DNA from 3 places in the Pseudodesulfovibrio karagichevae genome. Region 2 is predicted to be linked to each of the others. Evidence: predicted binding sites of a transcription regulator. Region 2 holds the regulator's gene; each other region holds the start of a gene.
What was found. Region 2 encodes sigma-54, which starts transcription at its own class of promoters, with help from an activator protein. Its sites were predicted from a motif close to CTGGCACGGNNNNTGCTT; they were not measured.

Region 1: a site for sigma-54 is predicted at 5,016-5,033, ahead of flgB (flagellar basal body rod protein FlgB). Genes of this name have one in related genera too.
Region 3: a site for sigma-54 is predicted at 3,699-3,716, ahead of nifJ (pyruvate:ferredoxin (flavodoxin) oxidoreductase). Genes of this name have one in related genera too.

What each region holds. Positions count from the first base shown of each region.
Region 1 covers NZ_JBGLYH010000046.1:19,547-27,424, forward strand. The annotation lists gene AB6M95_RS14360 (cation diffusion facilitator family transporter) at 1-392, shown strand, start outside; gene AB6M95_RS14365 (hypothetical protein) at 486-1,055, shown strand; gene hflX (GTPase HflX) at 1,071-2,678, opposite strand; gene AB6M95_RS14375 (IMP cyclohydrolase) at 3,058-3,654, opposite strand; gene AB6M95_RS14380 (tetratricopeptide repeat protein) at 4,113-4,676, opposite strand; gene flgB (flagellar basal body rod protein FlgB) at 5,111-5,521, shown strand; gene flgC (flagellar basal body rod protein FlgC) at 5,522-5,959, shown strand; gene fliE (flagellar hook-basal body complex protein FliE) at 5,977-6,306, shown strand; gene fliF (flagellar basal-body MS-ring/collar protein FliF) at 6,357-7,878, shown strand, end outside.
Region 2 covers NZ_JBGLYH010000004.1:27,048-34,925, forward strand. The annotation lists gene AB6M95_RS02535 (LptA/OstA family protein) at 1-640, shown strand, start outside; gene lptB (LPS export ABC transporter ATP-binding protein) at 641-1,366, shown strand; gene rpoN (RNA polymerase factor sigma-54) at 1,605-3,014, shown strand; gene hpf (ribosome hibernation-promoting factor, HPF/YfiA family) at 3,051-3,593, shown strand; gene AB6M95_RS02555 (PTS sugar transporter subunit IIA) at 3,596-4,045, shown strand; gene rapZ (RNase adapter RapZ) at 4,064-4,945, shown strand; gene AB6M95_RS02565 (PTS sugar transporter subunit IIA) at 4,948-5,385, shown strand; gene AB6M95_RS02570 (PTS sugar transporter subunit IIB) at 5,396-5,860, shown strand; gene AB6M95_RS02575 (PTS sugar transporter subunit IIC) at 5,887-6,561, shown strand; gene AB6M95_RS02580 (manganese-dependent inorganic pyrophosphatase) at 6,895-7,815, shown strand.
Region 3 covers NZ_JBGLYH010000029.1:30,788-38,665, reverse strand. The annotation lists gene AB6M95_RS11170 (hybrid sensor histidine kinase/response regulator) at 1-1,448, shown strand, start outside; gene AB6M95_RS11165 (sigma-54-dependent transcriptional regulator) at 1,450-2,889, shown strand; gene AB6M95_RS11160 (DNA-3-methyladenine glycosylase I) at 2,898-3,461, shown strand; gene nifJ (pyruvate:ferredoxin (flavodoxin) oxidoreductase) at 3,797-7,387, shown strand; gene AB6M95_RS11150 (L-lactate permease) at 7,499-7,878, shown strand, end outside.

The sequences.
Region 1 (7,878 bases), on a different contig from region 2:
TCGGGCTGCTCAAGCGGTCCGTGGGCGGGCTCATGGACGACTCCCTGCCCGAAGAGGAGCTGAAGCTCATCGCCAACGCCATCCACAGCTACGCGGGCACGGAATCCTCCTTCCACGGACTGCGGACGCGCAAGTCCGGCCCCAAGCGATTCATCGACTTTCATCTGTTGGTGCCCGGTTCCATGACCGTGCACGATTCCCATGAACTGTGTGAACTCATTGAAGAACTTATCCATTCCAAGCTGCCCCGCGCAGAAGTGACCATCCACGTCGAGCCGCTGGAAAGCGACACCTCCTACGACGGGAAGGACGTGGGCGGCGCCTGCGCGGCCAGTCTTGGCGGAGAATGCGCCATGATGTCGCCTCCTCTGACGGACAAATCGGGCGAGTAGACGCTGCTCCCCCACCTCTTTCGAGGTCCATGGGCCGATGCCCATGTCTTTTGTCACGTCTATGCCGGCCCAGGGCCGGACACGAGGTATCACATGGATATTCTGCTTCAGATATGGGGCGGGTCTTCGTACCTGCTCAACAAGATATGCTTTTCCCGGGCGGAGCGCAGCGCCACCCCGGAAGGCAACAAGGCCTGGCGGCTACGGTCGTGGGGCATATTCCTGGCCGGACTGCCCGCCTGGGTCGCCGTCTTCGGCATGGAACACAACTGGATCGCCGCCACCGTGGAAGCGGGCGGCGCCCCGGCCATGCTCATCGGCTTCATCATCGCCCTGCGCGGCCACGGCAACGAGCCGAAATGGCTCGACTACCTGGCCCGCTTCGCGGTGGTCTGCGGACTGGCCGCCAGCCTCTACGACTTCGGCGGGATAACGACCCCGACGCAGGTCTATGAGCTCTGCGTGGCCGCCGGATTCCTGATCGGCACCTACCTGTCGGCCAAGGACAACGTGAACGGCTACTTCGGGTTCATGCTCGGCAACCTGAGCTGCGCGGTCCTGATGGGCAGCCAGGGCTATTACATCCTCATGGGCCAGCAACTGGTCTCGCTGGTCTTCGTGGCCGACGCCTACCGCACGCGCAAGAAGGCGGGCCGGAGGTAATGGCCCGGGAAACCGTCAGACGCCCTGCTTCTCCCACGGGAGGTTGCCGAGGATGGCCTCGACCACCGCCTCCAGGGAGGGCCGGTCCACGGCAGCGGCCGGGATGCCCTCGGGGAAAACGCGGCGCATGGCCTCGCGCCCTTCCTCGTCGAGCTTGTCCCACTTGTTCAGGACCAGGATGGACGGGATTTCGTTCAGCTCCATCTCTTCGAGAATGGCGCGGACCGCCTCCACCTGCTCCTCCACCTCCGGGTGGGAGGCGTCGCAGACGAGCACGAGCAGATCGGCGGAGTCCAGCTCCTCCAGGGTGGCCCGGAAGGCCTCCTTCAGGTCCGGCGGCAGGCGGCGGATGAAACCGACCGTATCGGTCAGGACCACCTCGCGCTCCTCGGGGAAGCGGATGCGGCGGCTGGTCGGGTCCAGGGTGGCGAAGAGCTTGTCCTCGGCCAGGACCTTGGACTGAGTCAGGGTGTTCAGCAGCGTGGACTTGCCCGCGTTGGTGTAGCCCACCAGCGAGACCACGGGCAGCCCGGCCTTGGCGCGGCGCTCGCGGGTCTGGGAGCGGTGCCTGCGGACCTGCTTGAGTTCGTCCTTGAGCCGCGCCAGCCGGTCGTTGGCCCGGCGACGGTCGATCTCGAGTTTGGTCTCGCCGGGCCCGCGCCCGCCGATGCCGCCCATGAGCCGGGACATGGCCCGGTTCTTACCCACCAATCTGGGCAGGGTGTACTTGAGCTGGGCCATCTCCACCTGGAGCTTGCCCGACTTGCTCGTCGCGTGCTGGGCGAAGATGTCCAGGATGAGCTGGGTGCGGTCCAGGATCTTGCGCTCGGTGATGTCGGCCAGGTTGCGTATCTGGGTGGGCGTAAGCTCCTGGTCGAAGATGATGATCGAGGCGTTGGCCTGCAGGGCGCGGACCTCGAGGTCGGCCAGCTTGCCCTTGCCCATGATGAACTTGGGGTTGCGCTGGCGCACCCGCTGGATCATGGTCCCGGCCGCGACCAGCCCGGCGGTGTCCGCCAGTTCGGCCAGTTCCTCCAGGGAGAGCTCCTGCACCGGACGCGGGGTCTCGTCCACGCTGACCAGCAGGGCGCGGTCCTCGTCCGAGCCCAGCCCCTGGCCGTCGACCTGGCGGCCGAACTCATCCTCGATGGCCGTGGTGATGAATCCCAGGTCGTGCTCGAACCGGTCCCAGCGCACGGGCGGGAACAGCTCGTAGCTCTTCTCGTCCGGGTTGGGCGGCAGCAGGTGGGCGGCCTCCACGGCCACCGGGAACCCTCCGCTCACGGTCAGAACGGCCACGGAATCGAGCCGCAGGAAGACCATGTCCATGAGGTCCTCCTGGCTCAGGCTCTCCTCGGCCAGGTGGGTGTGCAGCAGACGCAGGCCGCGTAGCCGCCCCGAACTCATGCGCGCACGCGGCAGCTCCGGGATGTAGATGGACCGGTTGTCGCCGACCAGGACCATGGAGACTTTGCCCTGGCGGTCGATGAGCAGGCCGAGTTGGCGGCCGGTGTCCGTGGACAGTTCGGCCAGTTCGCGGGCCTGCTCGTTGCTGTAGACCCCGTCGGTCGGGAATTGGCGTTGGTACAGGCGGGATAACCGCTTGATCTGGTTGGGCTTCAACCCTTGCAGGTTGCCCTTGGGCTTCTGGGCGATGATTGCGCTCCGGGATAAAACGTGCCTGCGGCGGCCCCGCGGCCTGTTTCCGCAACCGAAAAATTCTGGAATTTCATTGCCGATCAGGGAGTTGGGACCGGTGGTCCCAACTCCCTGATCGGAGTGATTCGACTATGCACCCTCTTGCACCGCGCGGCAATCCCCCCGGACGCCGCGCGGCTCCCCTACCTCGTTCTTCTTGAATGACGCCTCAAGGCTTGGGAGAGTGGGTCGACTGTGCATTTTCTCGGGCGAAGCTCAACCGGAGGCGTAGCCGTCTACGTTGAGGATTGAGCAAAGCCCGAAAAATGTGCAGACGGCCCGCTATCGCAAGCCGCCGTGCGTGTTAGGCGTCGTTCTCGCTGAGGTATTTCGTGATCATGGCGTCGTATTCGCTGGTCAGCCGGAAGGTCAGAGTGGCCATTTCCTTGCGGAATTCCAGGGTCACGCCGCCGTGCTCCTCGATCTCCTTTCGGACCGTCTCGTAGTACTTGGGATCGGGGACCACGCAGATGGAGTGGAAATTCTTGGCCGTGGCCCGAAGCATGGTCGGTCCGCCGATGTCGATCTGCTCCACCGCCGCCTTGAGGTCCAGCCCCTTGGCCACGGCGTCGGCGAAATTATAGAGATTGACGCAGACCAGGTCGAAGGGCTCGATGCCGAAGTCGCGCAGGGTCTCCATGTGCGCCTCGTCGTCCTTGTCGGCCAGGATGCCGCCGTGGATATGCGGGTGCAGGGTCTTGACCCGGCCGCCCAGGATTTCGGGAAAATCGGTGACGTCGGACACCGAAGTGACTGGCAGCCCCGCGTCCTTCAGCATCTTCTTGGTCCCCCCGGTGGACACCAGCTCGCACCCCTGGTCGACCAGGAATTCGGCGAACTCGGCCAGGCCGGTTTTGTCGGTAACGGATAGTATGGCTCTCTTCACAGGCAACAGATTCATCGCAACCTCACTTGATGTTTTGAGTGCCTGTGCCAGATTTGCCGCCCAAACGCAAGGCGCGGATGGTCACGGTTTCCGGCGAAAAACGGACCGCGAACCCGTGTTTTTTCCACAGGTGTGCATAACGCCTGGATATCCGGAATCAAAAAACACGAAAAAACCGGCAACTAGCCGGTCATCCCGCCATGCAGCAAACGGGTCTCGATGGTCAACCGCCCGTAATGCCAGACGAACGGGAATCTCTTGGGGACGCCTGCCGCAGGATGCGGCGGGGAGGGAGCGCACCCGTTTCCGGGCACGGGGAGAAAGGACGACAAAAACGGGCCGCCGCCCGGCCTTCCGCCCGGGGGAGTCTTCTCGACGCGGCCGCGAGCCGCCGGACGGTCTCAAGGCTGATTTCCCGCCCCGCTTCCGCGAGGGCGGCGGGACGGGAAATCAACGGGGAGGGGAGACCGTTGTCAGGACCGGAACTGTTCGAGCATTTCCTTGGCCGGGCCGTTCTCGGGATCCTTTTCCAAGATCGTCTCGAGTTCGTTGACGGCCGCGTCCTTCTGCCCGACGCAGGCGAGGCACCCGGCCAGGGAGTAGCGCACTTCGTGCTTGGCCGGATCGATTTCGAGGTAATTCTCGAGGTGCGGGATGATTTCGCCGATGCGTTCCAGTTCATGGCCGAGCCTGATCAGGCTGAACAGGGCGACCATGTTTTCGGGATTCATGCCGATGGCCTCGACGAACAGGGAAAAAGCCTGGTCCCTGTCGCCGTGCTCCATGCGGATAAGCGCTATCCCGGAAAGACTTTTGTCCGAAGGCTCGATCTTGTGGGCCTTCTTGTACATCAGTTCGGCGTCTTCCAGATCGCCGCGCTGGACGGCGACCGTGGCCAGCCCGAGGTACGGGTCCGGATGGACGCCGTTGGAGCTGACCGCCTTCTTGTAGTACTCCTCGGCCTTGTCCAGCTCACCCATGAACAGGTAGCATTCGCCGAGTTCCTTGTTGATTTCGTAATCCAGATGACCACTCATAGTTCCCCTCCATTTCTCCTTTGCCCGAAGGCCGGGCTGAAAAGATCTCCATGGCCGTTTCGGCCGCAACCGATCTAGCAATCAATGTGCCAAGGGGGTGATATCCCGATTTTGACGTCAGTTCGCGCCGCACGCAACATACTGATAAAATTCAGTTTGCATGCATACTACCGGGAAGCGGCACCCTGCCCTTCCGCAGCCGAAACTGGTCCGGGAGGAAGAATCTACCCTGTTTTTTCGCCCCGTTCGGCGCGGGCCGCGCCGGGGATTCCGTGCGGGAGTCTGACGCCCGACCTCTTGCTTTTCACAGATTCTATTCAATTTCAAGTAGTTGTTTGATTGGAACGGGAGTTGCTTAGCCTCCTGCGGACCCGGCGGAAAAACATTCCCCCGCCGGACCCCCAACCGTCACGCGAACGAAGGAGGAGCAAGGGATGCGAGGACTTTTCGAGCAACACCTGAACATAACGGCCAAGGTCTTGGACCTGCGCCTGGAACGTCAAAATATCGTCACGGGCAACATCGCCAACGTGAACACGCCCGGTTACAAGGCGCGCCGCATCGAATTCGAAAGTCAGCTCCAGGCGGCCCTGAACCAGGACGCCCTGGGCAAGCTCACCCGCACCAAGCAGGACCACCTGCCCGCCACCTTCGACCCCGACGGGTTCAAGGGCGAAGGCCTGGAGGATTTCCGGGCCCGCGAGATCTACGGCCAGGACGAGGTCAACCTGGACAAGGAAATGGCCACCAACGCCAAAAACACCATGATGTACAACGCCCTGGCATCGGTCATCAAGAAGAGCTTCGACGGCATGACCAAGGTGATTCAGGAAGGGAGCAAGTAAATGGATCTCATGACCGCACTCGACATCGGCGCGTCCGGGCTCACGGCCCAGCGGGCGCAGCTGAACGTCATTTCCATGAACATGGCCAACATCCGGACCACCAAGACCGAGACGGGCGGCCCGTACCAGCGCAAGTCGGTCTCCTTCGAGGCCACACCGGTCTACTCGCCCTTCGACCAGGCCATGCAGGACCAGCTCAACCGCAACCTGGAAGGGGTCAAGGTGCTGGGCGTCACCCAGGACCAGCGCCCGTTCAAGCAGGTCTACGAGCCCAACCATCCCGACGCCAACGACCAGGGGTACGTGTTCTACCCGGACATCAACGTGGTCGAGGAGATGGCGAACATGATGCAGACCATGCGCGGATACGAAGCCAACGTCCAGACCATCGAGGGCGTCAAGCGAATGTTCCAGAAGGCCCTGACCATCGGTCAGTAGGAAAAGGAGAAGAGTAAATGGTCGTCAAAAGCGTCGCCTTCAATGCCTATCAGAACGCCATGGACATCCGCCGCCGCACGGTGGACTCCACGGTCGCCCAGAGCCTCAAGAAGCCCCAGGCCCCCGTCACGAGCTTCCAGGACACCCTCAAGTCCTCCCTGGTCAAGGTCAACGACCTCCAGGAGACCAAGGAGACCATGATCGAGGAATTCGCCTCCGGCAAGACCCAGAACGTGCATGAGTTGATGATCTCCATGCAGAAGGCGGGCATGGCCATGCAGATGACCGGCGCCGTCCGCTCCAAGATCATGACCGCGTACAAGGAAATCATGCAGATGCCCTTCTAGGCGTCTTTGCAACCGGAACACACCGCCAACGCAAGCTGGAGAAATAGAAGATGCCTCCGTTCGTCGCAGAATACTGGTCCAAGATGCAAGGGCTGTGGACCGACCGCACCGTGTCCCAGCGCATCCTCATCGGGGGACTGGCCGCCGCCGTGGTCGTCTCCTTCGCGCTGATGATCTACTGGATGAACAAGCCGGACTACCGGGTCCTGATGACCAACCTCTATCCCGAGGACGCATCCCGGGTGGTGGGCATGCTCCAGGCACAGAAAGAGGACTACAAGCTCGAGAACAACGGCACGACCATCATGGTGCCGGCCGACCGGGTCTACGAGCTCCGGCTCAAGGTGGCCGGCGAGGGCAACCTGCACGGCCAGGGCATCGGCTTCGAGATCTTCGACGAGGTCCAGATCGGCCAGACCGACTTTGTCCAGCACGTCAACTACCAGCGGGCGCTCCAGGGCGAACTGGCCCGCACCATCACGGAATTTCCCATCGTGGACAAGGCCAGGGTGCACCTGGTCATCCCGCAGAAGTCCCTGTTCATCGAGGACCAGATCGCGCCGTCCGCGTCCATCGTCCTGCAGCTCAAGGGTGACGGCAAGCTCGAGCCCGACGAGATCAAGGGCATCGTCAACCTGGTGTCCATGGCTGTGGAAGGGCTTGAACCCAAGAACATCACGGTCACGGACATGAAGGGGCATCCCTTGTACACCCCGGAGGACGAATCCACCGGCTTGGCCATGTCCAACGCCCAGCTCGAACACAAGGCGGGCGTCGAGGCCAAGCTGCAGCGCCGCATCCTCGAACTGCTCGGACCGGCCGTGGGCCCGGAAAAGGTCATCGCCCGCGTCAACGCGGACCTCGACTTCAGCCAGCGGACCGTGCGCAAGGAGACCTACGATCCCAACAGCGCGGTGGTCCGCTCCGAGACCCGCAATGAGGAAACCACCAACGGCGCGGCCAACCTGGGCGCCAGCAATTCGCCGGACACCAACTTCCGCGGCGACGGCTTCACCGGCACCCAGACCACCCAGGACTCCACGCGCAACTCCCGTACCACCAACTTCGAGATCGACAAGCAGGAAGAAAATATCGTAGCCCCCGTCGGACAATTGAAACGTCTGACCGTTGCGGTTATTGTGGACGGGACGTGGCAGGCGGACGCCGACGGCAAGCAGGTCTATGTGCCCCGCTCCGCCGAGGAGATCAACCGCATCCGCACCCTGATCGAGAACGCGGTCGGGTTCGATGCGCAACGCGGCGACACCATCGAGGTCAGCAACATCTCGTTCGGCGAACCGCAGCTGGCCAGCGGCGATTCCCTGATGCGGACCATGCTGGAGTACGCCCAGCGGCTGGGCAAGCCGTTCCTGAACGGACTGCTGATCTTCCTCTTCCTCATCCTGGTCGTCCGCCCGGTGGTCATGGCCCTGATCCGGCCGAGGGTCGCCGAGCAGGAGATCGAGGAGATGGCCGGGCTACCCGGTTCCGAGCGGCTGGCGCTGGAGGAGGACGACATGGACGAAGAGGCTCTGGACGCCTCAAGGCGGCTCGAAAACGCCAAGAACCACG
Region 2 (7,878 bases):
GAACGGCTGGCTGGCCGTGTTCGAACTGGGCGAGAAGGACCATGACCTGGCCAAGGCTGTGGGCTACGCCAACGCCAAATATCTCAAGGTGGTTTCGGTCGAGAAGCCCGCCGCCAAGCCCGCCCCCGCGCCCAAGAAGGACTCCGGCGAGGGCGAGGTCAAGGCCCGGGTGGCCGAGACGCCGCCCGCGCCCATCCCGGTGGGCGTGGACCCGAGCCGCATGCCGGTGAAGATCACCTCCGACCGCATGACCTACGACGAGACCGGCAAGGTCATCTCCTTCGTGGGCCACGTGGTGGCCACCCACGGCGAACTGACCCTCTGGGCCGACAAGCTCTCGGCCTACCTCTCGTCCAAGACCGACAAGAAATTCGCCGCCGACAGCGTGGACCGCATCGTGGCCGAGGGCAACGTGCGGGCCAAGAAGGGGACCACCGAGGGAACCTGCGGCATGCTGACCTACCTGGTAGGCCCGCAGATTCTCAAGATGGAACGGAACCCCAAGCTCCAGGACGGCCCCAACTCCCTGACCGGCGAGGTCATCAACTTCCACATCAAGGACGACCGGTCCGAGGTCATCGGCGGCAAGCAGCGCGTCAAGGCCGTGTTCATGACTCCCGGCAACCTGAAGGTGCAGTAGATGGCCGAGGGTCTGCGCGCAACGAACCTGTCCAAGCGGTACGGCCAGAAAGAGGTCGTGCACAACATCAACATCCAACTCGACGCGCGCGAGGTGGTCGGCCTGCTCGGCCCCAACGGCGCAGGAAAGACCACCACGTTCTACATGCTCGTGGGCATTGTCCAGCCCAACACCGGGGAGGTCTCCCTGGGCGGCCGCGTGCTCACGGGCAAGCCCCTGCACGAGCGGGCGCGCATGGGGGTCAGCTACCTGCCCCAGGAGAGCTCCATATTCAAGAAGCTGACCGTGCGCCAGAACCTGGAGATCATCCTCGAACAGACCTCCCTGACCTCGCGCCAGCAGCGGGCCAGGGCCGATGAACTCCTGGAGATGTTCACCATCACCAAGCTGGCGGACCAGGCGGCCATGTTCCTGTCCGGCGGCGAGCGGCGCAGGCTGGAGATCGCCCGGGCGCTCATCCTCGATCCGCAATTCATCCTCCTGGACGAGCCCTTCGCAGGCATCGACCCCATTGCGGTCATCGACATCCAGGAAATCATCTCCGTGCTCAAGTCCATGGACATCGGCATCCTCATCTCCGACCACAACGTCAGGGAAACCCTGAACATCTGCGACCGGGCCTACCTGGTTTACGAAGGCACGGTCATCCTGGAAGGGGCCCCGAGCGAAATCGTCAAGTCCAGCCGGGCCCGCCAGATTTATCTGGGCGAGGATTTCCGGCTTTAATCCGCCTCTCCCGTCTTTTTTTCCTCTTTCCCGATTTACACTGACCCCAAAGGTTGGTACACTTTTTTCATACCAGAATATGCTTGCTGAATTATTAGTCGAAACAGGATGTTAGCACAATTGTGTTGCATCCTTTAATCCGCTATGACATAGTTGAACCGGGAAAAATGTACGGTAGTCGAAAAAAAGTTTCTTTATTTGGCAACCGATAAACATAACTTCAAGCGAGTAACGAATCATGGGACTGGAACTTCGGCAACAGCTCAAGCTCTCACAGCAACTGGTCATGACGCCCCAGTTGCAGCAGGCCATCAAGCTGCTGCAGTTGTCGCGCCTTGAGCTGCTGGAGACGGTGCAGCAGGAATTGTTGGAGAATCCTTTCCTTGAAGAGACCGAGACCGACACCGAGGTTCCTGACAAGACGGAAGTCCTGACCGAGTCCCAGGCCGAGGAGGAACTGGTCCGCAACGCGGACTGGGAGAACTATCTCGGCGAATTCTCGTCCACCTCCAAGCAGGCCCTGTCCCGTGACATGGAGATGCCCGAGGAGGGCATGTCCTTCGAGGCCCGCCTGGCCTCCAAGCCCTCGCTCGAAGGGCACCTGAACTGGCAGATGCGCCTGTCGAATTTCACCGAGCACGAACTGGCCATCGGCGACGTCATTCTCGGCAACCTCGACTCCAACGGCTACCTGCAGGCCTCCCCGGAGGAGCTGGCCGCCATGGTCCAGGCCACCGAAGAGGAAATAGCGGCGGTCCTGCACCGAGTCCAGCATCTGGACCCGGTGGGCGTGGGCGCCCGCACCCCGCAGGAATGCCTGTTGGTCCAGATGGAGGTCCTCGGATACGACGACCCGATCATGGTTTCCCTGGTGCGCGATCACCTGGAGGACCTGGAGAAGAACCGCTACAAGCCCCTGGCGCGCAAGTTCAAGATCTCCATGGACGAGCTCAAGGCCTACCTGGACCTGATGCAGACCCTCGATCCCATGCCGGGCGCCAACTTCTCCAGCACCGAGCCGCACTACGTCAGCCCGGACGTATTCGTCTACAAGTACGGCGAGGACTTCGTCATCATCCTCAACGAGGACGGTATGCCGAGGCTCCAGATGAACACCTTCTACATGGATTCCATGAAGGGCGCGGCCGACAAGGAGAAGGAATATTTTCAGGAAAAGATGCGTTCCGCCGCATGGTTGATGAAAAGCCTGTACCAGCGGCAGCGAACCCTGTATAAAGTAGTTGAGAGCATTGTCGGCTTCCAACGGGCATTCTTCGAGGAGGGCGTGACAAAGCTCAAACCCCTGATCCTCAAGGAGGTGGCGGAAGACATCGAAATGCACGAATCCACCGTGAGCCGGATTACAACCAGCAAGTACGTTTCAACGCCGCACGGCATTTTCGAGCTGAAGTTCTTCTTCAACTCGGCCCTGGATCTGAACGACGGTTCCCAGGTGGGCTCGGAGAGCGTCAAGGCGCTCATCAAGCAAATGATCGCAGACGAAGACACGAAGAAACCGCTCAGCGACGAGCGAATCGGCGAAATCCTCCAGGAAAAGCTGGAAGTGAACATCGCCCGGCGTACGGTCGCCAAATACCGCTCGGCCATGGGTATTCCTTCGTCTTCAAAACGTAAGCAGTACTTCTAGGTTCTGCTTGAAGCACTCTCAACCAGGAGGCAGCGTATGAACATCAGCTTCACTTTCAAGAACTTCGAGCCTTCCGATCACCTCAAGGGGTATGCGGAAAAGCGTTTTGAAAAGGTAGCAAGATACGTTTCCGACGCGGAGGCTGATCTCCAGGTCAACCTGCTGGTCGACAAGTTCCGCCACAAGGCGGACGTGATCCTGAACTCGGATCGCATCCATATCTCGGCCTACGAAGACTCTGAAGACATGTACTCCACCATTGACATGGTCCTGGACAAGCTGGAAGCCCAGCTCCGCAAGATGCGTGAAAAGATGAAGAACCGCCCCAGACAGGCGCGTCCCAATAAAATGGTGCAGATGAACTACCTGTCCTACGAGGACATCGCTCCCGGTTCGTCCCCCACCATCGTCGGCACCGATGCATACGAGCCCAAGCCCATGTCCGTGGACGAGGCAGCCATGCAGCTCGATGCCCGTGACAATGAATTCCTGGTCTTCCTCAATGCGGAGACCGACGGCGTCAACGTGATATACAAGAGAAAGAACGGCGATTACGGCCTCATCGACCCCGGAAACTAAGCATGAAACTCAGTGATTACCTGGCGAAGGAGCTGATCCTTCCCGAACTCAAGTCCGAGACCAAGTCGGACGTATTGAATGAACTCGTCGCCCCCCTGGGCGAACAATATCCAGAGATGGACACGGACCATGCGGTCCGTGTCCTTCTCGATCGTGAACGGCTCGGCTCCACCGGCATCGGGGACGGCATCGCCATCCCCCACGGCAAGCTTGAGGACCTGGAAAAGGTCATCGTGGTCGTGGGCCGCAGCCGAAACGGTGTGGAGTTCGAGGCGCTCGACCACAGCCCGTGCACCATCTTTTTCCTGGTGCTCGCCCCGGAACAGGTGGCGGGCATGCACCTGCGCGTCCTGGCCCAGATTTCCCGTCTTCTCAAGGACGAGGAATTCCGCAAGGCGTTCCTGTCGGCCGATGACCTCGAGGCCCTCTGGGCTCTCCTCAAGGGCGTGTAACTCCATGGACGGACTCCGTTGACCTCGACCAACCCCTTTCCCGTGGTGATCGTCACCGGGCTCTCCGGGTCCGGCAAGAGTACCGCAATCCGGGTCTTCGAAGACTTGGGGTTCTTCTGTATCGACGGGCTGCCTTCCGAGATGTCGCCCAAGCTGGCCGACCTCATCCTCTCCTTCGACACCAAGTACCGCGGCCTGGCGCTCGGCATGGACCTGCGCCAGTTCGAGTTCGTGGACGGGTGGGGTAAGGCCCTGGAAGGGTTCGCCGAACTCGGCATCACCCCGCAGGTCCTGTTTCTCGAGGCCAAGATGGCCGAACTGGTCCGCCGCTACGCCACCACCCGTCGCCCGCACCCCCTGGAGTGCCGCAACCTCGGCCTGGAGCAGGCCCTGGAGATGGAGAAAAAGCTCCTGGAGCCCGTGCGGCGCGGGGCGGTCCTGGTCCTGGACACCACGGACTATTCCATCCACGACCTGCGCCGGGTCATCCAGGCCAAGTGGTCCTCCCTTGAGGACGTGAGCTTGGGCATGCGGGTGCACATCATCACCTTCGGCTTCAAGTATGGGGTTCCGTCCGAGGCCGATCTGGTTTTCGACCTCCGCTTTCTGCCCAACCCCTATTTCGACAAGTCCCTGCGCCCCATGTCCGGCCTGGACAAAGCGGTCTCCGACTATGTCCTGGGCAACCCCACGGGGGCGGGCTTCATCAAGCGGTTTCATGAATTTCTGCTCTATCTCCTGCCGCTTTACGCCGAAGAAGGCCGCTACAGGATCACCCTGGCCCTGGGCTGTACCGGCGGCCGCCACCGGTCGGTTTCCGTGGCCGAGTCGGTGCTGGCAACCCTGAAGGAAAAAGGGTATACGGTTTCGATCGAACATCGACACATGGAACTCGGTTAGACATGGCTGCAAACACTGACAAAAAAGATGTCGTGATCGGCGTGGTGCTGGTTACCCACGGATCCTTCGGCGAGAGCCTGCTCAAGGCCGCGGAAATGGTCATGGGACCGCAGGAAAACTGCCTGGCCGTCGGCATCGACGTGCAGAAGGGCGTGGACGAGGCCCTGGAAGGGGTGCGCAAGGCGATCCAGTCCCTGGAGCAGGGCAAGGGCGTCCTGGCCCTGACCGACCTGTTCGGCGGTTCCCCCACGACCATGTCCCTCTCCCTCATGAAGTCCGAAAATCTCGAAGTCATCACCGGCGTCAATCTCCCCATGGTTGTGGCCGCGCTGCAGGCCCGGTCCATGAAACTGCCCGAGCTGGCCGACAAGGTCATGGAAGCGGGGCAGCAGGGGATCAAGGTCGCCGGGGCGATGCTGCGCAAAAAAGCAAAGAAATAGGTATGATGCCGTGACTCTCGTTCGTATCGACAACCGCTTGATTCACGGCCAGATCATTGAGACGTGGCTGCCGTACACCGGCGCCAAGAACGTTGTCGTGGCCAACGACGAACTGGCCCACGACATCCTCCAGCAGGAGATCATGTCCCTGGCCATCCCCCAGGCCGTGAAGAGTTCCTTCGTCACCGTGGACGAGGTGCCCGCGATCATGTCCAAGCTCTTCTCCGCGCCGGGCGATCATGACACCATCATCCTCTTTTCCAGCTGTTCCGATGCCCGCCGCGCCTTTGACTCCGGGTTCGATTTCCACGTGCTGAACATCGGCAACGTCCACTACAGCCCGGGCAAGCGCCAGATCTCCCCGAGCGTGGCCCTGTCCGACGAGGACGAGACCTGCCTGCGCCACCTGAACCGCAAGGGCGTCGAACTCGACTTCCGCTGCGTGCCCAACGATCCCGTGCAGGTGAGGTTCTAGGCCATGATCGTTCAGCACACCCTCGCCTGGTTCGCCATGGTCGCTTTTTTTTTGCCCTCTTTTCCCAGTTCCGCTCGTCCTTAACCATTGGTCTGCTTGAGCGCCCCCTGGTGGTCGGCTTCTTCTGGGGCGCGGCCACGGGCGAGTATACCACCAGCCTGTACATCGCCATATTCTTCGAACTGTTCTGGCTCGACCTCATCCCCGCAGGGGCGTACATCCCGCCCCAGCTCACGGCGGCCACCTTCTCGGCCCTGGCCCTGACTACATGGTTCGGCCTGGACCAGCCGTCCAGGATCATGTTTGTGCTCTTCGCCAGCATGCCGCTGGCCTGGATCGGCACCAAGGTGGAAGGGTGGCTGCGCGAACGGGAGCAGGGGAGTTACAACGCGCTGCTCAACTGGGCGCGCACCCCCGATTCCAAGAACCTGCCCGGCGCGCTCATCCTCCGGTCCATGGCCAAGGGACTGTTCATGAGCTGGGCGACCTTCCTGGTGGCCGTCCTCATCCTCAAGCAGGGGTTCGAGCTCGTCTTCTCCGCCTATCCGACGATTTTCTCGCACCTGGGCGTGACCTGGGCCCACCTCTGGGTGGCCGCCTCCCTCGGCGGCCTCATGGCCCTTCGCCTGAAGCGGGCCTACGTCATCCTGGCTACCGGCGTCATCCTCTTCGCCCTGTACCGTTTCCTGCCCACCTTGTAGGGAACCGTGTCCCGCCTCCGGACCGGATATCCGGTACGTTTGTTCGGCGGGGCAATGCTTTGGGATCATCTTCACATGGTTACTGCCGGGCAGCCTGCGTCCCGACAGCTGCATCGGACCGAGTATTCACACTGCGGTTCACGCGGGAAGCCTTGCGGGGCTTGGCTTGTAGCGGTCTGGTGGCATTCCGGCGACAGGCGATGTCCTTTTCGCGATTTTATCGCTTGGCCTTCGCTTTTAGCTTGGCAGCCGGAATGCTTTGTGATATCTGTCACATTCTGTTTTCGATGCTCAATTTCCTTATACAGGATAATTCAATTAGGAGGACTTGATATGGCTATTTTGGTTGTTGGACACAAGAACCCCGATACCGACACCGTCGCTTCCGCGATCGGTGCCGCCGACCTGTACAGCAAACGTGGTATGGAGGCCAAGGCCGTGACCCAGGGCGAGATCGCTCCGGAGACCGCCTTCGTGCTCAAGAAGTTCGGCGTTGCCGTTCCCGAGATCGTCACCGACGCCACCGACAAGCAGATCATCCTGGTCGACCACACCGACATTTCCCAGACCATCGACAATCTGGACAAGGGCGAGCTCCTGGCCGTCGTCGACCATCACAAGCTGGGTGACATCACCACTTCCGGTCCGCTGGAAATGTGGGTCTGGCCCGTGGGCTGTTCCGCCACCGTGCTGAAGTCCATGTACGACTTCTACAACGTCGAGATCCCGGCCAACATCGCCGGCATCATGCTGTGCGCCATCCTGAGCGACACCGTCATGTTCAAGTCCGTCACCTGCACCGACGCCGACAAGGCCGCCGTCGAGGCGCTGGCCAAGATCGCCGGTGTGTCCGATGTCATGGCTCTGGGCATGGAGATGTTCAAGGTCAAGTCCGCCGTTGACGGCGCTTCCGCCAGCGAGCTGGTCTTCCGCGACTACAAGGACTTCGACATGTCCGGCAACAAGGTCGGCATCGGCCAGCTGGAAGTCGTGGACCTGTCCATGCTGGACGCCCACAAGGCCGCCCTGCAGGCCGAGATCGAGAAGGTCAAGGCCGAAGGCCGCCATTCCGTCTTCCTGCTCCTGACCGACATCATGAAGGAAGGCTCCGAGATGCTCATCGCCTCCGATGATCCCGCGGTCGTCGAAAAGGCTTTCGGCATCGCCACCAAGGGCGAGCCGGTCTGGCTGGACGGCGTCATGAGCCGCAAGAAGCAGGTCGCCCCCAACTTCATCAAGGCCTTCGAAGGCTAAGCTGCAACAGCTGATTTAGTGCGCAAAGTCGGGCCCGCCAGCGTTGTGCTGGCGGGCCTTTGC
Region 3 (7,878 bases), on a different contig from region 2:
ACCTCGGCACCAACCGTGCCTTCTCGGAGTTCTTCGGCCTGGAACACGGGCCGGGCATCGTCGATCGGACCACCCACGACGTCATCGCGGACCTGGACTACGCCTCCTGGGCCTCGGGCGCGGACCGGGCCGTGATCAACAAGGGCCAGGCCTTCCGCAAGGAACGGCGCAAGCTGGCCGACGCCGAGGGCAACCCGGCCTGGATCGAGGTCACCAAGGTGCCCATCAACGACCGCTCCGGCCAGATCGTGGGTGTGCTCTCCATGGCCGACAACATCACCACCGAGCTGAACCTGGAAAAGCAGCTGCTGCAATCCCAGAAGATGGAGGCCATCGGCACGCTGGCCGGCGGCATCGCACATGATTTCAACAACATCCTGACCAGCATTATCAACTCCACCGAGCTGGCCGTGGGCGACCTGGACCCGGAATCCATGACCACCAGGGACCTGGAGCGGGTGCTCAAGGCCGCCCGGCGCGGCGGCCGGGTGGTCAAGCAGATCCTGGCCTTCAGCCGCCCCTCCACCGAGGGCTTCCGGCCCACGGACGTGGGCGGGGTCATCGCCGAGGCCATCGGGCTGCTCGAATCCTCCATGCCCCGCAAGATCGAGGTCCGCTCGCGCATCGCGGAAAACCTGTCCTGCGTGCATGCGGACCCGACCCAGATCCACCAGGTGGTCATGAACCTGTGCACCAACGCCTTCCACGCCCTGCGCCGCACGGGCGGAACCATCGAGGTCCGCCTGGACCAGGCCGAGGTCTCGGGCGAGGACGCGGAGATCCTCGGGCTGCTCCCGGGCGAATACGTCCGGCTGGCGGTGGAGGACAACGGACCGGGCATCCCCCAGGATATCGTGGACAAAATCTTCGACCCGTTCTTCACCACCAAGGACAAGACCGAGGGCACCGGACTCGGCCTGGCGGTTGTCCACGGCATCGTGCGCAGCCACAAGGGCGGCCTGCGGGTGGACCCGCGCGAGGGCGGCGGCACGACCTTCTCCATCTATCTGCCCAAGGGCGACGAGGACCTGTGCGGGGACGTGGCGCTCTCCGGGGTGTCGCACACCCTGGGCGCGCGCATCCTCTTCGTGGAGGACGACGCCGATCAGCTCCAGACCACGCCGCGCCTGCTCGAAACCATGGGCTACGTGGTGGAGGGCCAGGAAAGCCCGCTGTCGGCCCTGCGCCGGGTCAACGACATGCCCGGCGAATTCGATCTGGTCATCACCGACTACGACATGCCCGGCATGAGCGGAACCCAGCTGGCCCGGCGGCTGGCGGTCATCGACCGGGAGCTGCCCGTGATCCTCATTTCCGGCCGCGAGGACGCGGTCTCTGCAGCCGCGGACTTGCCGAACATCCGTCTCGTGGTTATCAAGCCCTATGACAAGCAGGATTTGTCCCGAGCCATCGGCTCGGTACTGAGCGACGACAAGCAAGGGGAATGAAGTGGCCGAGATACTGATCATAGACGACGACCTCGATGTCTGCGAGACCATGGAGAGCCTGATCACCAGGCTGACCCATGAGTGCGTTTCCGCCCATACCCTGGATGCCGGGCTGAGGTTGATGCACAAGAAGGCCTTCGACGTGATCTTTCTGGACGTCCGCCTGCCCGACGGCAACGGCCTGGACATCCTGCCCGACATCATGGCCATGCCCGACCCGCCCGAGGTCATCATCCTGACCGGCAAGGGCGACCCGGACGGCGCGGAGCTCGCCATCCGCGGCGGGGTCTGGGACTACCTGCTCAAACCGTCCAGCATCCGCGAGATCTCCCTGACCCTGGGCCGGGCGCTCAAGTACCACGAGGAAAAGCGCGGCCGGGACGGCGACCGGGGCCTGGAGCTGAACGGCGTGGTCGGCGACAGCCCGATCATCAAGGTCAGCTTCAACCTCCTGTCCCAGGCGGCCCGGTCCGAGACCAACGTACTCATCACCGGCGAGACCGGCACGGGCAAGGAGCTGTTCGCCTCCACCATCCACGCCAATTCCAAGCGCAAGTCCGGCAACTTCGTGGTCGTGGACTGCGCCGGGCTGACCGAATCCCTGCTCGAATCCACCCTGTACGGCCACCGCAAGGGCGCCTTCACCGGGGCCCAGAGCGACCGCATCGGGCTGGTCAAGCTGGCCGACGGCGGCACCCTGTTCCTGGACGAAGTGGGCGAAATGCCGCTGTCCATGCAGAAGGCCTTCCTGCGCGTCCTGCAGGAGCGGACCTTCCGCCCGGTGGGCGACACCCGCGAGCAGACCAGCGACTTCCGCCTGGTGGCCGCCACCAACCGGGACCTGGACGAGATGGTCGAAAAGGGAACATTCCGTTCCGATCTGCTGTATCGTCTCAAGACAATGCACATCCACATGCCGCCCCTCAGAGAGCGCCCCGAAGACATCAAGGCCCTGTGCACCTACCGGGTCACCCAGCTCTGCCGCCAGTACGGCATGCCGCCCAAATCCTTCGGCTCGGACTTCAACCCGGCCCTGGAGAGCTACGACTGGCCCGGCAACGTGCGCGAGCTGTTCAACATCCTTGAGCGGGCCGTGGTCACCTCGGGCAACGAGAAGACCCTCTACGCCATGCACCTGCCGCGCGAACTGCGCATCCAGATCGCCAAGTCGCAGATAGAGCGCATGACCAACGCGGCCCCGGACGAGGCCCCCCCCGCGCCCTACCCGGAGCCTGTCCGAAAAATCGGACAGGATATCTTCGAGGATATCTTCGAGCAGGAGCTGCCCACCCTGCGGGACTTCAAGAGCACCGCCGAGAAGGTCTACCTGGGCGAGCTCATCCGCCAGTGCGACGGCGACCTGCCCCGTATCCTCGACGTCTCCAAACTTTCGCGTTCCCACTTCTACGGCCTGCTCAAGAAGTACGGCCTGGCCCTCTAGGAGCACTCATGGCCGATTTCGACTCCTACTGCGCCTTCTGCGCCGCCCGCGACAAGGACGACGTGGACCGCGTCTACCACGACACCCGGTACGGATTCCCCATTGCCGACGACACCGAACTCTTCGCCCTGCTCGTCATGGAGATCAACCAGGCGGGCCTGAGCTGGCGGACCATCCTCAACAAGGAACAAAATTTCCGCAGGGCGTACAACGGGTTCGACATTCCCACCATAGCTGCGTATGGTGACTCGGACAGGGCCCGGCTCCTGGCCGACGCGGGCATCATCCGGAACCGCCTCAAGGTCAATGCGGCCATCCACAACGCGAACGCCGTCCTCGCCCTGCAACGGGAGCACGGATCGTTCAAGAACTGGCTGGACGCCCACCATCCCCTGGCCAAAGAGGACTGGGTCAAGCTCTTCAAGAAGCACTTCAAATTCGTGGGAGGCGAAATCGTGGGCGAATTCCTCATGAGTTCCGGATATCTGAAGGGGGCGCACGTGGATTCCTGCCCGATCCACAAAAAGATACTGGCAGCCGGCCCGGCCTGGGCCGAAGGAACCGCGCGGTGACCCCGAAATAGCCCCGTATTTCGTTGTTTTCCGGCCTGTCCTTTTTTTCGGACAGACTTCATTTTCACCCACCTGCGCCCGCTCCGGGCAAAAAGGCCCATGGTCCGTGACTTTATCATGTCCAGAATGCACATCCCGTCCTATTTTTCAGACTGACCCCATTGCCCGGACCACATCCTCCTGATCGCCCTTACACGTAATCTGCTGTAATTATTGTTGATTTAAATTTTCACAAAGTTGGCACGGATGTTGAGTATACACCGTGTCATCAAATGAACGGGTCCGCTCGGCGGACGCCATAAATTCAGACGACCCACCAATAGGAGAAGAATCGAATGTCCAAGATGAAAACGATGGATGGCAACACCGCCGCCGCATGGGTGGCCTATGCCATGAGTGAAACCGCCGCCATCTACCCCATCACGCCCTCGTCCACCATGGGCGAGATCGCCGATGAATGGGCCGCTCAAGGCCGCAAGAATATTTTCGGGCAGACCGTCGAGGTCCGCCAGCTGCAGTCCGAAGCCGGCGCCGCGGGTGCCGTGCACGGCGGCCTGGCCGGCGGCGCGCTGACCACGACCTTCACGGCTTCCCAGGGCCTGCTGCTGATGATCCCGAACATGTACAAGATCGCGGGCGAACTGCTGCCCTGCGTCTTCCACGTGTCGGCCCGCGCCCTGGCGGCCCACGCCCTGTCCATTTTCGGCGACCACCAGGACGTCATGGCCTGCCGCCAGACCGGCTTCGCCATGCTGGCCGCCGCCTCCGTCCAGGAGGTCATGGACCTCTCCCTGGTGGCGCACCTGTCCACCATCGAGGCCAGCGTGCCCTTCGTCTCCTTCTTCGACGGCTTCCGGACCTCCCATGAGATCCAGAAGATCGAGACCATCGACTACGCCGACATGAAGCCCCTGCTGAACATGGACAAGGTCGCCGAGTTCCGCAAGCGCGCCATGAACCCGGAACACCCGGACGTTCGCGGCACCGCCCAGAACCCGGACATCTACTTCCAGGGCCGTGAGGCTTCCAACTCCCACTACGAGGTCATCCCGGCCATCGTCGAGGAGTACATGAACAAGGTCTCCGCCCTCACCGGCCGCGACTACAAGCCGTTCGACTACGTCGGCGCCGCCGACGCCGAGCGCGTGATCATCTCCATGGGCTCCTCCTGCGAGACCATCGAGGAAGTGGTCAACCGTCTGGTCGCCGAAGGCGAAAAGGTCGGCCTGATCAAGGTCCGCCTGTACCGTCCGTTCTCGGCCAAGCATTTCCTGGCCGTGCTGCCCGAAACCGCCAAGTACGTGTCCGTGCTCGACCGCACCAAAGAGCCGGGCGCCCTGGGCGACCCCCTGTACCAGGACATCAGCACCGTGTTCCTGGAAAAGGGCAGCGGCCCCGTCCTCACTGCCGGCCGTTACGGCCTGGGCTCCAAGGAGTTCACGCCCGCCATGGCCAAGGCCGTGTTCGACAACATGGCGGCGTCCGCCCCCAAGACCCACTTCACCGTGGGTATCGAGGACGACGTCACCAACGCCTCCCTTGTCACGACCGGGACCCTGGACACCACCCCTGAAGGCACCGTCCAGTGCAAGTTCTGGGGTCTCGGTTCCGACGGGACGGTCGGCGCCAACAAACAGGCCATCAAGATCATCGGCGACAACACCGACATGTACGCGCAGGGCTACTTCGCCTACGACTCCAAGAAGTCCGGCGGCATCACCATCTCCCACCTGCGCTTCGGCCATTCCCCCATCCAGTCCACCTACCTGGTCACCGCAGCCGACTACGTGGCCTGCCACAACCCGAGCTACGTGCACCTGTACGACGTGCTCGACGGCATCAAGGACGGCGGCACCTTCGTGCTGAACTGCGCCTGGACCGCCGAACAGATGGACAAGGAACTGCCCGCCGCCATGCGCCGCACCATCGCGCAGAAGAACCTCAAGTTCTACGCTGTGGACGCGGTCAAGATCGCCAGCGAAGTGGGCCTGGGCGGCCGCATCAACATGGTCATGCAGACCGCCTTCTTCAAGCTGGCCGACGTCATCCCGTTCGACCAGGCCGTCGCCCTGCTCAAGGGCGGCATCGAAGCCGCCTACGGCAAGAAGGGCCCGAAGATCGTCGAAATGAACTGCGCCGCCGTTGACAAGGCCTCCGACGCCATCGTCGAGATCCCGGTCCCGGCCGCCTGGGCGACCCTGGCCGACGACGCCAAGACCGACGCCGCCGAGCCCGATTACGTCAAGAACATCATGCGCCCGGTCCTGGCCCAGAAGGGCGACGACCTGCCGGTCTCCGTCTTCTCCGTGGACGGCACCGTACCGGTCGCCACCTCCAGGTACGAGAAGCGCGGCGTGGCCATCAAGGTCCCCGAGTGGATCATGGACAACTGCATCCAGTGCAACCAGTGCGCCTTCATCTGCCCGCACTCCGCCCTGCGCCCGGTGCTGGTGACCGAGGACGAGCTGAAGAACGCCCCGGCCGCCTTCGCCGTCCAGGACGCCAAGGGCAAGGAAGTCAAGGGCATGAAGTACCGCATGCAGGTCAACACCCTGGACTGCCTGGGCTGCGGCAACTGCGCCGACATCTGCCCGGCCAAGGAAAAGGCGCTGGTCATGAAGCCCATCGCCACCCAGACCGACGAGCAGGTGCCCAACTTCGACTTCTCCGAGACCGTGTCCTACAAGGACGCCTTCAAGCGTGATTCCGTCAAGGGCTCCCAGTTCAAGCAGTCCCTCATGGAATTCTCCGGCGCTTGCGCCGGTTGCGGCGAGACCCCGTACGTCAAGGTGCTGACCCAGCTGTTCGGCGAGCGCATGATCATCGCCAACGCCACGGGCTGCTCCTCCATCTGGGGCGCTTCCGCTCCTTCGACCCCCTACTGCACCAACCGCGACGGCTTCGGCCCGGCCTGGGGCAACTCCCTGTTCGAGGACGCGGCCGAGTTCGGCTTCGGCATCGAGATGGGCGTGAACAACCGCCGCAAGGCCCTGGTGGCCAAGTGCGAAGAGGCCCTGTGCGGCGCTCCCGCCGACGTCAAGGCCGCCCTTGAGGGCTGGCTGGCCGCCAAGGACGACGCCGAGGCTTCCGCCGAAGCGGGCGCGACCCTGAAGGCCGCGCTTTCCGGCGCCACCGACGAGAACCTGAAGGCCATCGCTGCCGACGCCGACCTGTTCACCAAGAAGTCCGTCTGGATCTTCGGCGGTGACGGCTGGGCCTACGACATCGGTTACGGCGGCGTGGACCACGTGCTGGCCTCCGGCAAGGACGTGAACATCCTGGTCATGGACACCGAGGTGTACTCCAACACCGGCGGACAGTCCTCCAAGGCCACCCCGCTCGGCTCCATCGCCAAGTTCGCCGCCGCGGGCAAGGGCACCGGCAAGAAGGACCTGGGCCGCATGGCCATGACCTACGGCTACGTGTACGTGGCCTCCGTGGCCATGGGCGCGGACAAGCAGCAGATGCTCAAGGCCTTCAAGGAGGCCGAGGCCTACAAGGGACCCTCGCTGGTCATCTGTTACGCCCCGTGCATCAACCAGGGCATCAAGAAGGGCATGGGCAAGACCCAGCTCGAGCAGAAGCTGGCCGTGGCCTCCGGCTACTGGCCCCTGTACCGCTTCAACCCCGAACTCGTCGAACAGGGCAAGAACCCGTTCACTCTGGAGTCCAAGGCTCCCGACGGAACCCTGCAGGAATTCCTGTCCGGCGAAAACCGCTACGCCATGCTGGAGCGCTTCCATCCGGAGCTGTCCAAGGCGTTCCGCGAGAAACTGGAGAAGGACTACGCCGATCGCTACGCCATCCTCACCCACCTGGCCGATGCCGACTACGGCAAAGGCGAGCTGGAGGAGCCTGCCGCCTGCGAAACCGGCGTGTCGGCCGAAGCCCCGGGTTCCGGTGAACCCTGCGACGACGGCAGATAATAGTTAGAGGCATGTGCGGGACGGGGTTGTTGCGGAGGCTTCTGCCTGACCCGTCCCGCACATCTGTAGAAACCGTGAGGGTCGCTCCTCACACCCATGGAGGTTTGTTTAATGTCTATTGAAGTGCTCGCGTTAATCGCGCTGCTGCCCATCCTGGTGGCGCTCGTACTCATGGTCGGCCTGCGCTGGCCCGCCACCAAAGCCATGCCCCTCGCCTGGCTGACCGCCGCAGTCGGCGCGATCCTTGCCTGGAGCCTGCCCGTCGCCTACGTCGCCGCCCTGACCCTTCAGGGCTTCGTCACGGCCATCGGCATCCTGATCATCGTCTTCGGCGCCATCCTGATTCTCCGCACGCTCCAGCATTCCGGCGGCATGGAGACCATTCAGCACGGCATGCAGAACATCACCCCCGACCGCCGCATCCAGGCGATCATCATCGGGTACATGTTCGCCGCCTTCATCGAAGGCGCCGCCGGTTTCGGCACCCCGGC